3 regions of the Microbulbifer thermotolerans genome follow, and region 1 is predicted to be linked to each of the others. Evidence: predicted binding sites of a transcription regulator. Region 1 holds the regulator's gene; each other region holds the start of a gene.
The links. Region 1 encodes LexA, which represses DNA repair genes until DNA is damaged. Its sites were predicted from a motif close to ACTGTNTNTANANACAGT; they were not measured.
Positions count from the first base shown of each region.

Region 2: a site for LexA is predicted at 1,192-1,209, ahead of imuA (translesion DNA synthesis-associated protein ImuA). Genes of this name have one in related genera too.
Region 3: a site for LexA is predicted at 2,946-2,963, ahead of A3224_RS05920 (PA0069 family radical SAM protein). Genes of this name have one in related genera too.

Region 1 is NZ_CP014864.1:2,053,736-2,059,132, forward strand. It holds gene A3224_RS08645 (DUF6763 family protein) at 1-153, shown strand, start outside; gene A3224_RS08650 (LOG family protein) at 190-828, opposite strand; gene lexA (transcriptional repressor LexA) at 988-1,593, shown strand; gene A3224_RS08660 (hypothetical protein) at 1,756-2,013, opposite strand; gene A3224_RS08665 (DUF6586 family protein) at 2,109-2,600, opposite strand; gene topA (type I DNA topoisomerase) at 2,597-5,266, opposite strand.
Region 2 is NZ_CP014864.1:1,276,889-1,282,285, reverse strand. It holds gene A3224_RS05365 (BaiN/RdsA family NAD(P)/FAD-dependent oxidoreductase) at 1-467, opposite strand, end outside; gene dcd (dCTP deaminase) at 506-1,075, opposite strand; gene imuA (translesion DNA synthesis-associated protein ImuA) at 1,270-1,977, shown strand; gene A3224_RS05350 (Y-family DNA polymerase) at 2,000-3,505, shown strand; gene A3224_RS05345 (error-prone DNA polymerase) at 3,569-5,397, shown strand, end outside.
Region 3 is NZ_CP014864.1:1,407,968-1,413,364, forward strand. It holds gene A3224_RS05905 (TSUP family transporter) at 1-157, opposite strand, end outside; gene A3224_RS05910 (DUF1097 domain-containing protein) at 518-1,033, shown strand; gene A3224_RS17400 (hypothetical protein) at 1,030-1,164, shown strand; gene A3224_RS05915 (GIY-YIG nuclease family protein) at 1,372-1,755, opposite strand; gene A3224_RS05920 (PA0069 family radical SAM protein) at 1,843-2,937, opposite strand; gene A3224_RS05925 (FMN-binding glutamate synthase family protein) at 3,043-4,587, shown strand; gene A3224_RS05930 (cation:proton antiporter) at 4,601-5,397, shown strand, end outside.

The sequences.
Region 1 (5,397 bases):
TTGCCGATCGTCGACGCTGAACCGCCTGAAGATGCCAATATCGCCTTTGGCACCACCGCTCATGAACAGGACGCAAATACGGTGGAACCAGCCAACCCGCTGGATACCCTGGAAGGCGAGAGCTTTACGGGAACTGACGAGCTTGATCACTGACATCACCCGCCATCCAGCAAGCTGGCCACAGCGGATTTATTCCCGTTCTTTGATGTGCTCGATAATCAACTCGGCAGCCTCATCGACGGTATCCACAATTTTGAATAAGTCGAGGTCCGAAGAATCGATACACGCCCTCTCCAAAACTGTATCCACCAACCAATCCCGCAACCCAGACCAATAGCGCTTGCCCACCAGTACAATGGGAAAACGGCGCACTTTTTGGGTCTGTACCAAAGTCAAAATCTCGAATAGTTCATCCAGAGTCCCGTAGCCACCCGGCAAACCGACAAAGCCCACCGCATGCTTGACAAACATGAATTTTCGCACGAAAAAATAGCGAAAATGTAAACTGATGTCCTGATAAGGATTGGCTTTCTGCTCGAAGGGTAATTCTATATTGAGGCCTATGGAGGTTCCTGGCTGCGGATAAGCGCCGCGATTACAGGCCTCCATGGCCCCAGGACCACCGCCGGTTATCACCGGGATACCCTCAGCGGCCAGCAATTCCCCCAGCCGTACGCCCTGCTTGTATTCAGGGCTGTCTTCCGCAAAACGGGCGCTGCCGAACACGGTGACGGCACCGCTCAGAGCAATCAGGCGTTCTATGCCGTCCACCAATTCTGATTGAATACGCAACACACGCCACGCTTCGGGCATTTTCGCATCTAACATTATTGTGTTCCCTCATTGTCGCACTTATCGTCAGAATACATACTTTTCTTTGCATTTCCTTCTCAATGTAGCAGCTGCACCCCGAGGATTGCACTGCTGTCAAATCTGTATATAATCCCAGCAACTGTATAAAAATACAGACAAAGATCAGGTGATTCCATGACAAACCTCACTGCACGCCAGGCCCAGGTACTTGAACTGATCAAGGTGTATCTGGAGGAAACAGGTTACCCGCCCACGCGGGCAGAGATCGCCCAGGAACTGGGTTTTCGCTCTCCCAATGCTGCGGAGGAACACCTCAAGGCCCTGGCCCGCAAGGGCGCCATCGAAATGGTGGCAGGCGCCTCCCGGGGTATCCGTATACCGGATCATCAGACAGGCCTCCCCATTGTCGGCCGCGTGGCGGCGGGCAATCCGATCCTGGCGGAGGAAAATATCGAGGATTATTGCGATCTGCCGGCAAATTTCTTTCACCCGCCAGCGGATTATCTGTTGAGGGTACACGGGATGAGCATGCGTGACGCAGGGATCCTCGACGGCGACCTGCTCGCGGTCCAAAAAACTGACCAGGCTCGCAACGGCCAGATTGTGGTCGCCCGCATTGAAGACGAAGTGACTGTCAAACGCTTCCGCCGCAAAGGCAATCAGGCAACCGTTCAGTTACTGCCGGAAAACGAGGACTTTGAAGTAATACAGGTGGATATGCGGGACAAAAACTTTGCGATTGAAGGACTTGCGGTGGGCGTGATCCGCCAAAACCCGTAGACGCGGAACATCTGATATTCAGGCCGAGTCTTTGCTTGCTAATCGATCGCTCGGCCTTTGCAAAACTTACGCGGGGGCATTGCTTGCGGGGGCCCGGAAGTAACTAGCCGGGCACGGAAAGACCACCCTCCTGCGCGCGACCGAACATTCCGCACCCATCAGTCAGTGTACCGTGTGATTAACCGGTACCTCTTCTTCCTCTTCCTCGAGATACTCAGCCCCCTGCTCCTCCATATACTGAACAGCCTCTATTCCAGCCTCCAGCATTGCTCTCGCCACAGCGACTTTGTGTTCACGCAGGAATTCCAGACTTTCTGCCGAAAAATGGATGCGAACCAGCGGGTCCTCCCTGTGCCCGGCCCGGCGCAATGCCACATCGCCGTTGGCCAGTTCGACAATTTCAAAAGTTTCGGAGGACATGGACTTCTCCCTCTACATCGATTTCCACGCAGTGTAACACAGGGGCAATCATTCAGTGACAGGAAAAAGAAGGACAGGTCTGCGGTGAAATGGCGTTACCATTCCTCCGCCTGTGCGCGCTGGCGTTGCACCAGCTCCCCCAAAGCCCCGTGCCACTCCCACAGCAGGCTATCATTCAGCACCGGGGCGGCAGATGCCGAGATGTCTTGTACCGGTATCAGATTGTCGCCCTGGGGCCGGTCGCCGCATTTCTCTTGGGAGAAGTGCCACAACTGCCTCCAGGCCGCCTGCATCTGCGCCAACCAGCTGTTGCGATTGGCCAACAACTCTTGGAGCTCCACCGCCTGGCTGCAGGTTTTACCCGCAGCCTGTGCACACTCGGCAAGTGTCTGGGCGGACTCCGGTTCGGTCATCAATTGCAGCTGAAATGCCAACTCGGCAAGAAATGCGCGATAGGCGCGCCACAACTGCAGTACTACCGCCTCATACAACGCAGTGCGCGCCAGCGGAGCGGCGTTCTCAGTCTCCAACAGCAACGCAGCCTTGCGCAGCGACGAAGCCACAATCCCGGTATAAGGATTACTCATTTGCTTTTCGCCATCGCCTTTTTGCGCGCGGGCGCGCGCTTGGCTTTACCTGCGTCTATCTGCCACTTGCCATCGCGGTAGAAGGCGCGCCATCCCGTGGCTTTGCCATTTTCTTCGGATTGCACATACTGCTCCTGGGTTTTGCGGCTGAAGCGCACTACCGTATCGCGCCCTTCGTCATCTTCGACTGGCGCGGAAAACAGAAAGCTATACTTCGGATCTATCTCATCCTTGTGCGGCAGCAGTTCCTTTACCAGAGGCGCACGGGTCTCGCGGTTTTTCGGAAACTGACTGGCGGCCAAGAATAGACCGGTGGCGCCGTCACGCAAGATATAGTGGTCGTCCACCTTTTGACATGGAAGTTCCGGCATGGGTACCGGATCCATTTTCGGCGGCGCTGGCTGACCGTTTTTAAGCAGCTTGCGGGTGTTTTTGCAGGATTCATTGGTACAGCCAAAATACTTGCCAAAACGGCCGGATTTCAACTGCATATCCGAACCGCACTTATCGCACTCAATGACGGGGCCATCGTAGCCCTTGATTTTGAATGTGCCCTGCTCAACTTCATAGCCGGGGCAGTCCGGGTTGTTGCCGCAGATATGCAGCTTGCGGTGCTCGTCCAACAGATAGCTGTCCATGGCGGTACCGCACTTGGGACACCGGCGCTTTTCACGCAACAGACGGGATTCGGCCTCTTCATCCTTGTCCGCATCCACCGCCTCGTCACCGGGCACTAGGTTCATGGTGTTCGTGCAACGCTCCTTGGGCGGCAATGCATAGCCGGAACAGCCGAGAAATACCCCGGTGGAGCCAGTTCGAATCTGCATGTGGCGGCCGCATTTGCTGCACTCAATATCTGTGTCTGTTGGCGTGTTGCGGCGCATTCCTCCCTCTGCCGCCTGGGCTTTTTCCAGCCGTGCGGAGAAATCCTGGTAAAAGTCGTCGAGCAACTCCTTCCACCCCTTCTCGCCCTCTGCGACAGCGTCCAGAGATTCTTCCAGGTTGGCGGTGAAGCCGTAATCCATCAGATTCTGGAAGCTTTCGTTCAGCCGGTCGGTGACTATGTCCCCCATCTTTTCAGCGTAGAAGCGGCGGTTCTCCAAGCGTACATAGCCTCGCTCCTGGATTGTGGAAATGATGGATGCGTAGGTGGAAGGACGGCCGATACCGCGCTTTTCCAGCTCTTTTACCAACGCCGCCTCACTGTATCGCGCCGGCGGTTTTGTAAAGTGCTGTTTTGGATCCAGCTTTTTCAGCGCCAGCTTTTCGCCAACTTTTACGTCCGGCAACACCAGATCTTCATCTTTCTTGCCAGCCGGTGGTGCCACTTTCATAAAGCCGTCGAAGCGGATCACTCGACCGCGAGCGCGAAGCTCAAAGTCCCCGGCACTGACCACGATCGACGTGGAGGTGAACTGGGCTGGGGTCATTTGGCAAGCCACGAACTGCTGCCAGATCAAGTTGTATAGCCGCTCGGCATCCCGTTCCATGCCAGGCAGCATATTCGGCTGCACACGCACATCCGACGGCCGTATCGCCTCGTGCGCTTCCTGAGCCCCCTCCTTGCTGCTGTATACATTGGGGCGCTCCGGCAGATATCTGTCACCGTACTGCTCGCCAATAAACTCGCGAACGGATTCCACCGCCTCTGCACTCAGATTCGTGGAATCGGTACGCATATAGGTGATGTGGCCCGCCTCGTAGAGGCGCTGCGCCAACATCATGGTTTTCTTGACACTGAACCCCAGGCGGTTACTGGCCATTTGCTGCAGTGTGGAGGTAATAAAGGGTGCCGAAGGCTTGGAGCTGGTCGGCTTGTCGTCCCTTGCGCTGACGACGAAGTCACTGGCCTGCAGGGCCTGGGCCGCAGCGCTAGCCTGAGCCTCATTGGTCGGACGGAAATTTTCCCCGGCCTGCTTTTTTACCTCCAGGCGGAGCGCTTCTGCCCGAGTGGTCTCTGTGTCGGCGTTAATTGTCCAGTATTCTTCCGGAACAAATGCGCGGATCTCGCGTTCGCGCTCCACCACCAAACGCACCGCCACTGACTGCACCCGCCCGGCGGAGAGACCGCGGGCAACCTTCTCCCACAGAAGCGGCGATACCATGTAGCCGACAATGCGGTCCAAAAAGCGCCGCGCCTGCTGAGCGTTTACACGGTTCATATTCAGGCGGCCCGGATCCTGGAAGGCCTCCCGGATCGCAGATTTGGTAATCTCGTTGAACACCACTCGGCGATACCGTTCGTCATCGCCGCCGATGGCCTCGCGCAGATGCCAGGCAATGGCCTCTCCCTCGCGGTCCAAGTCCGTGGCCAGGTAGATGTGATCCGCCTCAGCGGCAAGCTTGCGCAATTCAGTGACCACCTTTTCCTTGCCGGGCAAGATTTCATAGTGGGCTGCCCAGTTGTGGTCCGGGTCTATGCCCATGCGCTTAATCAGTTGCTCGCGGTTTTTCTTGCGCTTGTAGGCCTCCTTGGCCTCGGGGGAGAGTTTGCGCGTCTCCGCAGCCCGGCGAGCGCGCTCCTTGGGATCCACCGCCTGTTTCCCACCGCTGGGTAAATCGCGAATATGGCCGACGCTGGACTTAACCACGAAGTCCTTGCCGAGGTATTTGTTGATGGTTTTCGCTTTGGCCGGTGATTCGACAATGACCAGTGATTTACCCATAAGCTCTTGATTTCAAATAGAAAATTTACTGCCTTCCGCCACCCGTCCCCCAGTTGGGGGCCACCAGCGTTGCGCGAATATATAAGCTCCGCTCCTTGTGCGGTCAAGCGAGTAAAACAAAATCTTTAAAC
Region 2 (5,397 bases), 780 kb from region 1:
AAGCCGGTATTGACGAGAAACCCAGTCCCCAGCGGTTCTATGGATTGAATACCGCAGCGAGTGCGAATCTGCGCTTTCGCCGCGCGGCACTCCGCCAACAGCATATCGACAATATCCTTGGATTTGTTGTCGCAGAACAGCTGGCCGAGCGTCTTTTCGTGGTACGGAATAGAATGTTTTTCTACCAGCGCAATAAAATCCCACTGGGTGTAGCGGGCCAGGGCCGATTTGCAGAAGTGCGGATTCTGGCTGTAGTAGTTTTCCGGCGAGGTATAAAGGTTGGTGAAATTGCAGCGGCCGCCGCCGGACATGAGAATTTTCTTGCCGACCCTGTTCGCATGATCCAGCACCAGCACACGCCGACCGCGCTTGCCCGCAGTCGCCGCGCACATCAGCCCTGCCGCGCCGGCGCCGACAATCAAAACGTCGACACTCTCGGGCAGCTGGCGCAAAGCGCTTTTACTCATAAGGAAAGTGATCTGCAGCCGCGGCTGCGGCCACAGAATCAGGCCCGCGGCAGAGTGACGCCGCGCTGGCCCTGGTATTTGCCACCGCGATCCGCGTAGGACACATCGCAGACTTCGTCGGACTCGAAGAACAGCATCTGCGCCACACCCTCATTGGCATAGATTTTTGCCGGCAGATTTGTGGTATTGGAGAACTCCAAGGTCACATGCCCCTCCCACTCCGGCTCCAGCGGTGTCACATTGACGATAATGCCACAGCGGGCGTAGGTGGATTTACCCAGGCAGATAGTCAGCACCGAGCGCGGAATACGGAAATACTCAACAGTGCGCGCCAAGGCGAAGGAATTGGGTGGAATAATGCAGTAGTCCCCCTCGACATCGACAAAGCTGTTCTCGTCAAAAGTCTTGGGGTCCACAGTGGCAGAGTGCACATTGGTGAAGATTTTAAACTCACCGGCACAGCGCACATCGTAGCCGTAACTGGAGGTACCGTAAGAGATCAGCCGCTCGCCACTGGCGCTTTGGCGCACCTGCCCCGGCTCAAACGGCTCGATCATACCGTGCTGCTCGGCCATGCGGCGAATCCACTTGTCGGACTTGATACTCACTTCCCCCCCCCATTCATCTTGTTTGCCGGTCGATAAGGAGGCCGAATCATAGCCCTTTTACGCTGTACAAAAAAGTGCCACTCAGGCCTTAACCCTCTTGTTGCCCTGGACAAACTACTGTATAAAAAAACAGTTAACACTGTACACATATACAGATCCCACTCCCGAGGGGCATCCAGCGAGGGCCGCAGACAGTGAGCAACGCCGAAAACCTTTTGCAAAACAAACAGTTAGCAAATCACACCAAACAGCAGCGGCTGCGCCAGCTGCTCGCGAGACCGGATATCTGGCGGGCCGCCAATGAACGCGGACACCGGCGCAACGGCATTGACAGTGGTTACGCCAGCCTGAACGCCCTGCTCTCCGGCCACGGCTGGCCCCGCGGCGCCACCACTGAGCTACTGATAGACCGGTCCGGCATCGGCGAGATTTCCCTGCTACTACCAGCAGTGGCGGAAATAACCCGGCAGGGGCAAATCGCAATACTGGTCAACCCACCCTTTATTCCCTACGCCCCCGCTCTGGCCAACGCCGGTATACAACTGGAAAAACTGCTGTTACTGCACCCCCGGGGGTGGAAAGAAGCGCTCTGGGCGATGGAGCAGGCCCTGCAATCGGGCTGTTGCGGCGCCCTGGTCAGCTGGCAGGGACACAGACCAACATCAGACAAAGACCTCCGCCGGCTGCAAGTCGCCGCCCGTGAAGGCGACTGTCTGCACTTCCACTTCCGTCCCCTATCCGCGGCAGCCAGCCCCTCCCCTGCCGGCCTGCGCCTGCAGCTGGGCGGCGACGGTGAGCAATTGACCGTACAGCTACGAAAACAGCTGGGCGGCCAAGCTGGCCAAAAACTACACCTGGCCCGCAGCGCCGATCTAATCCGTCGCGACCGTCCATTGCACTAAAGCCCAAACAACGGAAACAACCATGCTCTGGCTCTGTATCCAATTCCCCAAGCTTTCCCTAGAAGTGCTCACCCGCGCCCAGCACGACAGCGCCCAACCCCAGGCTGTGGTGGAACAACAGTTGATCGTGGAAGCCAACCGCCCCGCCACCGAACGGGGTGTGGAAACCGGCCTCAGCCTGGCCACTGCCTGCGCTCTCTGCGCAGACCTGCAACTACTGCAACGGGATATGCAGCGTGAGGAACGGCAACTTCGACAACTGGCCCAGTGGGGCTACAGCTTCACCCCCATCGTTTCCACCCAGCCCGCCGGCACCGTGAGCGCCGAAGGCGACCGCTTCGCCTGCCTCTACCTGGAAATCTCCGGCTGTCTCAAAGCCAACGGGGGCCTAAGGCCCCTGCTACAGCAGCTCAGGCGGGAGCTTCGCCAAATGCGCATCAGCCCCCTGATGGGATTGGGACACAGCCCCAGTGCCGCGCGCATGCTCAGCCAGTTGCCGGAGCACCGCCACTGGCTGCAGCAAACCCAAACGCCGCCCAGCCCCCAGCAATGGCGCCAGTGGATCAGCTTTTCCCCCAGCAAACTGCTCGACTGCGACAACAAAACCATTGCCAAACTCTACGCCTGCGGCATCAAGCGCATCAGCCAGCTCCTGGCTATCCCCCTGTCGGAAGTGGGCAACCGCTTCGGGCGCGGCTTCGTTGATTATCTGGCGCGCCTTAACGGAAGCCGCCACGACCCTCTGCCCTGCTATCAGCCACCAGCGGAATTTCACGGCGAACTCTTTTTCCCCAGCCCACTGGATAACAGCGAACAACTGTTGTTTCCCGCCGGGCGGCTGGTGCGCGAACTCTGCCAGCAGCTGCAGCGGCGCCAGCTCTACAGCCACCAACTGCGCTGGAAACTGGATTTCGGCCGACAAGGCTGTAAAGTTTTCAGTGTCGCAGTTTCCCGCCCCATGCTGGACCCACAACGTCTGATTGCACTGACCAAGCTGCAACTGGAGCGAATCCGGCTGGAGCAACCCACCCAGGCCCTGAGTCTCACCTGTGACCGGCTGCTGCCCCTGGAAGAAAACACACTCGACAGCGACCTCTTCGACGGGGAAAACCAGACACAGCGCAGCCACCAACTGCTGGACAAGCTGGTGGCCCGCCTCGGTCATGAAGCCCTGTCCGGGATCACACTTAAGGAAAGCTATCTACCGGAACAGGCCTGGGCCAGCGCCGACACCCTGGTGCTGCAAAGCCACCACAGTAGCAAGGGACACCGCCTGCAGCCCATTCAGGCCCCCCGCCCTGTCTGGCTGCTTCCCAGGCCCGACAAACTGCAAATGCGCGGACACAAACTTTTCTATCGCGGCGAAATCAAGCTGCTGCAAGGCCCGGAGCGCATTGATGGCTACTGGTGGCAACACAATCGCCACAGCCGCGATTACTACATAGCCCAGGGTGAGGATGGAGGGCTCTACTGGGTGTATCAGGATCTGAGCTCGGAGGATTGGTATCTGCACGGGATCTATTCCTGATCCCGTATCGGGAGGGGAGTGCGATCCCTGCCTGGTAACCTGACAATACACGAGTGACGCCCCATGCAGTACGCCGAGCTCTTTTGCCAAAGTAATTTCTCCTTCCTGCAGGGTGCCTCCCACCCACAGGAATTGATCCAAACCGCACATCAACTGGGCTACAAGGCCCTGGCCATCACCGACGAGTGCTCCCTGTCCGGAATCGTCCGCGCTTATAAAGCACTGGAAAAACTGAAAGCGGAGGGAGGCGATCTCAAACTGATCTGCGGCAGCTTCTTCCGCCTGCAGGAAGGCGGGCAGCTGACTCTCCTGGCCCCCGACAAAACCGCCTACAGTGAACTCTGCCAGTTGATATCCTCTTCTCGCCTGCGCGCAGAAAAAGGCCGCTATCAAACCCACCTCAAAGACCTTCTGGCAATATGCAAAAACACCATCGCCATCTGGCTGCCACAGAGATCGACACAAGAAATTCCCCCAGCACTGAAAAAACACTTCGGCAAGCGCCTCTACATCGCCATCAGCAACCACCTGCTGCCGCAACAAAACCAGCGTTGCGCGGAATTAGTTGCCTTCGCCAAACGGGAAGACCTGCCCCTGGTCGCCACCAATGCCGTACTGATGCATTGCCGCAGCCGCAAGCCCCTGCAGGACGTGCTCAATGCCAACTACCATAACTGCACCCTGGAGCAACTGGGCTACCGCATTGAGCAAAACGCCGAGCGCTATCTGCGCAGTCTGGAAGAAATTAAAGCGCTCTATCCCGCCCAGGCCATAAAAAATACCCTGGCCATTGCTGAGCGCTGTCATTTCAGCCTCGACGAACTGCGCTACCAATACCCCTCCGAAGTGCTGCCCACCGGCAAACAGGCCGGCACCTACCTGCGCGAACTGGTAGAAACCGGCAGAAAAGCGCGCTGGCCCCAGGGGCCCGAGCCACATATCGATGCACAGATCGAAAAAGAACTGGCCCTGATCGCCGAGCTGCAATACGAACACTACTTCCTAACCATCCACGACATCGTCCGGTACGCCCGCAGCCAACACATCCTCTACCAGGGGCGCGGCTCCGCCGCCAACTCGGTTGTCTGCTACTGCCTGTTTATCACTGAAATAGACCCGCACAAAATATCTCTGCTCTTCGAGCGCTTTATCTCCCGCGAGCGCAACGAACCGCCGGATATCGATGTGGACTTCGAGCACGAAAGGCGCGAGGAAATCATCCAATATATCTACCGCAAATACGGCCGCCACCGCGCCGGTCTGGCTGCGACAAAAATCACCTATCGCTTTAAAAGCGCCCTGCGCGATATCGGCAAAGCCCTGGGGCTCAGTGCCGCCACCATTGAACAGCTGATCGCAGAGCGCGCCTGGTGGGACAAGTTCGAAGACTTTCCCCAACAAATGCAGAAAGCCGGCATAGATCCCCATAGTACCGCGGGCAGAACCCTGCCCCTGCTACTGCAACAACTTCTCGGCTTCCCCCGCCACCTGTCCCAGCATGTGGGCGGATTCGTCATTACCGAGCAACCCCTGCACACCCTGGTACCTGTGGAAAATGCAGCCATGGAAGATCGCACCATCGTGCAATGGGACAAGGAAGATATAGAAGACTTAAAACTGATGAAGGTGGACATTCTCGCCCTGGGCATGCTCACCGCTCTGCGCAAATCCCTGGACTACATCGCCCTCTACGGCCCCCGTCTGCGCCTGCAGGACATTCCGCCCGAAGACAAAGCCACTTACGATATGATCTGCCGTGCCGATACCGTCGGCGTATTCCAGATAGAATCCCGCGCGCAAATGAGTATGCTGCCCAGACTGCGGCCAAGCAATTTTTACGAGCTCACAATAGAGGTTGCCATAGTCCGGCCCGGTCCTATCCAGGGCGGCAT
Region 3 (5,397 bases), 650 kb from region 1:
GGCTTTTGTTCGTGGCCAGGGCGTTGACCGGCGGCACTCCGGCGAGCAACAGAGCCGGCAGAGTGATCAGGCCCCCGCCGCCAGCGAGCGTATCCACCCAGCCTGCCAGCAAGGCGACCGCGAAAAAAATTAACAGCAGAGAGATCGTAACTTCCATCGGGAGGGAACCGCCAAGGGGGATCAGAAGCGCGGATTTTGCCTGAATCCTGTGCGAAAAAACATCTCCCGAGAGCAATTTCAAGGTGAAATAATGAGGCTTCTATTTGGCGCTGATATAACTGTTCAGTATTGCTTAATAGCAGAAGCCTCCTTCTAATCCACGCATTTGCCGCCCTCTGGAACTTTGGGCAAGGATAGTGAAGTTCTCCGCTACCGGTGCAATTGCCCCGTGTGCACAATTCAATGGCCGCGGAAATATGCCGCGGACTAGGTGATAAGCCCCTTTCTTTTTGTTTGATGGAATCGATTTTCCACTCGCGGGGCGCGGTTACAAATCCAATTTTGGAGGGCGTGGTTGATGGGGCGGGTCCTGGCCGATGAGCGCAGTGTCGATCAAGTGGAAATTTTGGGCTTCACCGGGGCGCGACTGCCGGCGGCGCTTTTGACCGGCGCGGCAGCTCTGGTGCTCGGCCTGTATGTCGGTCTGTCTGTGTGGGCGGTGCTCGGTGGTTGGAGTGCCTATTTTACACGGGGAACAAGTTTGCGTGACCGGGCCTATAACATCGCCTGCGCAGTGACCGGTCTCGGCCTTGCTATCGTAGCTCAGGCGCTGGCAGATAAATTGAACCCCGGGCTCGGAGCCGCGGCGCTGCCGGTGACATGGTTTTTGCTGGCGATCAGTGTGCAGCTGATGCAATGGATTACCGGAGTCAAGAATATTCCCAGTTATTTCCTGGGTTGTGCGGTAGCCTTCGCCGCGTCTGTGGAAACATCATTGGACAGCTATTTGATGCTCACCGCGGCTATTGTTGCAGGTGCGTTTGTCGCGGCACTGCCGGATATGGTGCGTCCGGTACCGGAGGATAAGTTATGAAAACGCTGAAGCAGCGCGCAGGAACACTGATGCGCGTGCCCGCGGACAAATTGCGTTCCGCCGTTGTAAATGCCGTGGTGGACGCCGGGCTGCGGCTTATGCAACCCGGCAGGGGCACCAGTGTTGAATAGGTGTTGAGAGAATTTTGAGATGTTGAGGCGCTTTCTGTTTGCCAGCCTGATGGTGTTTATCACCGCGTTGGCATTCACCAGTCCAGTCACGTCGGAAGCGGATTTGAAAACCGAAATTTACGGCAGTCAGCCGTGATGCGCTAAGGCCTGTCATAGCCGTCTTTGGCATGTGATCCGAAGACGATCTGGGGGCAAAATGCTCTCAGTTCAGGCCATTTCTCGCGAGGCCCTGAGTTGCTCGCCGGCGGTAGTTCCCCCAACACTGCCGGCAATCAGGGCCTCTTTTTTTTTCTTTGGCCACTTCTTGATTTGCATTTCCAGTTTCAGTGCTTCGGATTTGTCCGCCACTGCACAATAGAACTCCAGTTTCAGCGGACCGCGTCCACGCAGCGCTTTCGCAGCTCTAGGGCCTCCGCTTTGGTGCTCGGAGAAGCGGCGCTCCACATCCTTGGTAATACCGGTATAGAGGGCGCCGTTTCTGGTGCGGATCAGGTAGACAAACCAATTGCTCAAAAAATTGCTTCCACTGTAGTTTCTCTCTATTTTCCGCCAGTTGGCGATGCGTGCAAACCGTTTGAGGCTCTGCTGCATTTGAACGCGCCTTTTCGAAATATCCATCCCATTACCTGAGCGCCTCGGAACCAACAACTGTGCTCAGGTGAATTCATCAGAGGCTCCCTAGAACAGGGATTGCTGTTCACCCGCCTGCGCCGGGGTATGAAAACGGGTGCAGTCCAGCTTTAACTCACGCAGGTTGAGCCCCAGCTTGTTGACCGCCACGCGGAAGCGCTGGCGCAGTAGCTGTGCGAAAACGCCGGTGCCCGACTGGCGCTGGGCGAAGTCACTCCGATAGTCGCGGCCGCCGCGGCTCTGTTGTACTAGGCTCATCACGTGGGCGGCGCGTTCCGGGTAGTGGGTGCTCAACCATTGCCGAAACAGCGGCGCCACTTCGTGGGGCAGGCGCAGCAGTATGTAGGCAGCGTACTCCGCCCCCGCTACCTTGGCAGCTTTTAGAATGGCTTCCAGTTCGCAGTCGTTCAGTGCCGGAATCATCGGCGCGGCCATAACCGCCGTGGGGATTCCGGCCCTGCTCAAGTGCTCAATTGTGCGCAGCCGTGCCGATGGCCCCGCAGTGCGCGGTTCGAGCTTCCTCTTCAGATCGTTGTCCAGGGTGGTTACGCTGATGGCCACTTGTGCCAGTCTGTCTTGCGCCATTTCCGCGAGGATGGGGAGGTCGCGCAGTATCAGCTGGCTTTTGGTAACGATGGTCACTGGCTGATTGAAGCGTTGCATCACCTCGAGTAGTTCCCGGGTTATGCACTTTTCTTTTTCCAGAGGTTGATAGGGGTCTGTATTGGTGCCCATAGCGATGGGGGTGCACCGGTAGCCGCTCTTGCGCAGCGCCAATTCCAAGAGTTCTGGCGCGTTGGGTTTGAAAAAAATCCGGCTTTCGAAGTCCAGCCCCGGCGATAAGTCCATATAGGCGTGGGCCGGGCGTGCGTAGCAATAAATACACCCGTGTTCGCAGCCTCTATACGGATTGACCGATTGACTGAACGGCAGGTCCGGCGAGCGGTTACTGCTGATAATCGTCTTGGCTTTTTCCTCAATGGCCTCGGTTAACAGCCGTTCCAGGGGTTCTTCTTCGCTCTGCCAGCCGTCGCTTTCGCGCGCGCTTACCTGCACCGCAAAGCGCCCGGCGAGATTGCTCGCGGCGCCGCGGCCCTTGTGGATTCTGGTGGAGTTGCGGGGATCTTCGTTGGCCAATTTCATTACCCTAAACTGTATGAATATACAGTTTAGGGTGGGCTTGTTGTGCTGTGCAACCCCTGTCGCAAGGGCATACAATTGGGGCCAAATCGAACCGGAGAGTGGAGTATGGATTTAGAGGCGGTAGCTGCTATCCGCAATTTCGCAGTCAATGTGCTCCAGATATTCGCGCTGCTGTTTGCGTTTGCGCTGGTACTGCTGGTGCTTTATGTGCTCTATATGTACCTGTCGGATATCAGCCAGACCAAGCACGCCATCCGGCGCAACTTCCCGGTACTGGGCCGTTTCCGCTACACCTTTGAGCACCTCGGAGAGTTCTTCCGTCAGTATTTCTACGCTTTGGACCGGGAGGAGCTGCCTTTTAACCGCGCACAGCGCAGCTGGGTTTACCGTGCGGCCAAGAATGTTGATTCCACTGTGGCCTTCGGTTCCACCCGACCGCTGAACCAGCCGGGGGATGTGATATTTCTGAATCATCCTTTCCCGACCCTGGAGAAGGACGCGGTGCCACCGGAGGAGGTCACCGTCGGCGAAGGCTATGTACGGGAACCCTATAGCACCAGTTCCATTTTCAATATTTCCGGTATGAGTTTCGGCGCCCTTTCGGTGCCGGCGGTGACGGCCCTGTCGAAGGGGGCGGCCAAGGCAGGTATTTGGCTGAACACCGGTGAGGGTGGCCTGTCGCCATATCATTTGGTTGGGGGCTGCGACATCGTGTTCCAGATCGGCACCGCCAAATACGGTGTGCGGGATGCGGAGGGCAATCTTTCAGACGACAAACTGCGCGCCCTGGCGCAGCGCCCTCAGGTGAAAATGTTTGAATTGAAATTGTCCCAGGGCGCCAAGCCGGGCAAGGGCGGTATTCTGCCGGGCGTCAAGGTCACCGAGGAAATCGCCCGGGTGCGGGGTATTCCAGTCGGTCAGCCCTCTATCAGTCCCAACGGGCATCCGGAGTTCAGTAGCGTGGACGGCCTGTTGGATATGCTGCACCACATACGGGAAGTTACCGGTAAACCCACCGGTTTCAAGACAGTGGTCGGCGCCAGTGGCTGGTTGCGCGAGATGTGTGAATCCATCCAGCTGCGAGGAAGGGAGTATGCGCCTGACTTTATCACTATCGATAGCGCCGACGGCGGTAGCGGAGCGGCTCCGCAGAGCCTGATGGACTATATGGGGCTGCCGATCAACCGCAGCCTGCCGCTGGTAGTGGATCTGTTGGCGGAATACGGATTGCGCGACAGGGTCAAGGTGATCTGCTCCGGGAAATTGCTGACGCCTTCGATGGTGGCCTGGGCACTGGCAATGGGCGCGGATTTTGTGAATTGCGCGCGGGGTTTCATGTTCGCGCTGGGTTGTATTCAAGCGATGCAGTGCAATAAAAACACCTGTCCTACCGGCGTCACTACCCACAATCCTGACCTTCAGCGCGGACTGGACCCGGTAGATAAGGCCGAGCGTGTCTACAATTATGCGCGCAACATGACGCGTGAGGTGGGCATCATCGCTCACTCCTGCGGCGTGGCGGAACCGCGCCAGCTGCGCCGCCACCATGTGGAAATCATAGACGAGCGGGGCATGGCGGTGCCGCTTTCCAGCGCCGCGTCGAACGTCAAACCACAATCGGTGATAGCGTCTGATAAGGGAGTTACGTGACGGAGCGATAAAAATGGAAGGCGTTACCACCTTGGTGGGGCAGGGACTCTACATGGCCGTAGCCGCGGTGGTAGGCCTGATGTTGGCGCGGATACTGCGCACCGACATTACCCTCGGTTGCCTGATTGCCGGTGTCCTCGCCGGTGTCCTGTTGCCGGTGCTCGATTACGACACTGGCCTGCGGGCGGCGAATCTGCAGCAATTGGTATTTTTCGTCATACTGCCGGTGCTTATCTTCGAGGCCGCCTGGCAGATTGAGCCGCGCCTTCTCAAGCGCTGGCTGGGCCCGATATTTCTCTTCTCAACACTGGGCGTGGTGGTCTGTGCGCTGATCATCGCTCTGCTCACTTTTTTCGGCATCAACCACCCAGAGGGGTTTCCCTGGATCGCAGCTTTGCTTACCGGCGCCATACTGGCTGCCACAGACCCGGTGTCGGTGGTCACTAAACTGCGCCAGAGTGATGCGGAAGCGGAGCTACTGACACTGGTGGAAGGGGAAAGTCTATTTAATGACGCGGCGGCGATTGTACTGTTTTCCCTGGTGCTGGGCGTGGCCAGCCACAGTGTGATGGAGGGAGGCATCGAAACGGGGGAGCCATTGATCGGCGCCGCTGATGTTGCTGTGTATTTTGTGGTGACTTTTGCAGGCGGCTTGGCGGTGGGACTGCTTTGCGGATTGGTGACCGCGGTTGTGGTGCTGTTTTTGGGCTCGGCCGGAGCGGGGTTGATGACTTTGGTGCTGGCCGCATTCGGAAGTTTTTATCTCGCCGAGCATGTGGTGCATGTCTCCGGCATCATATCGGTAGTGAC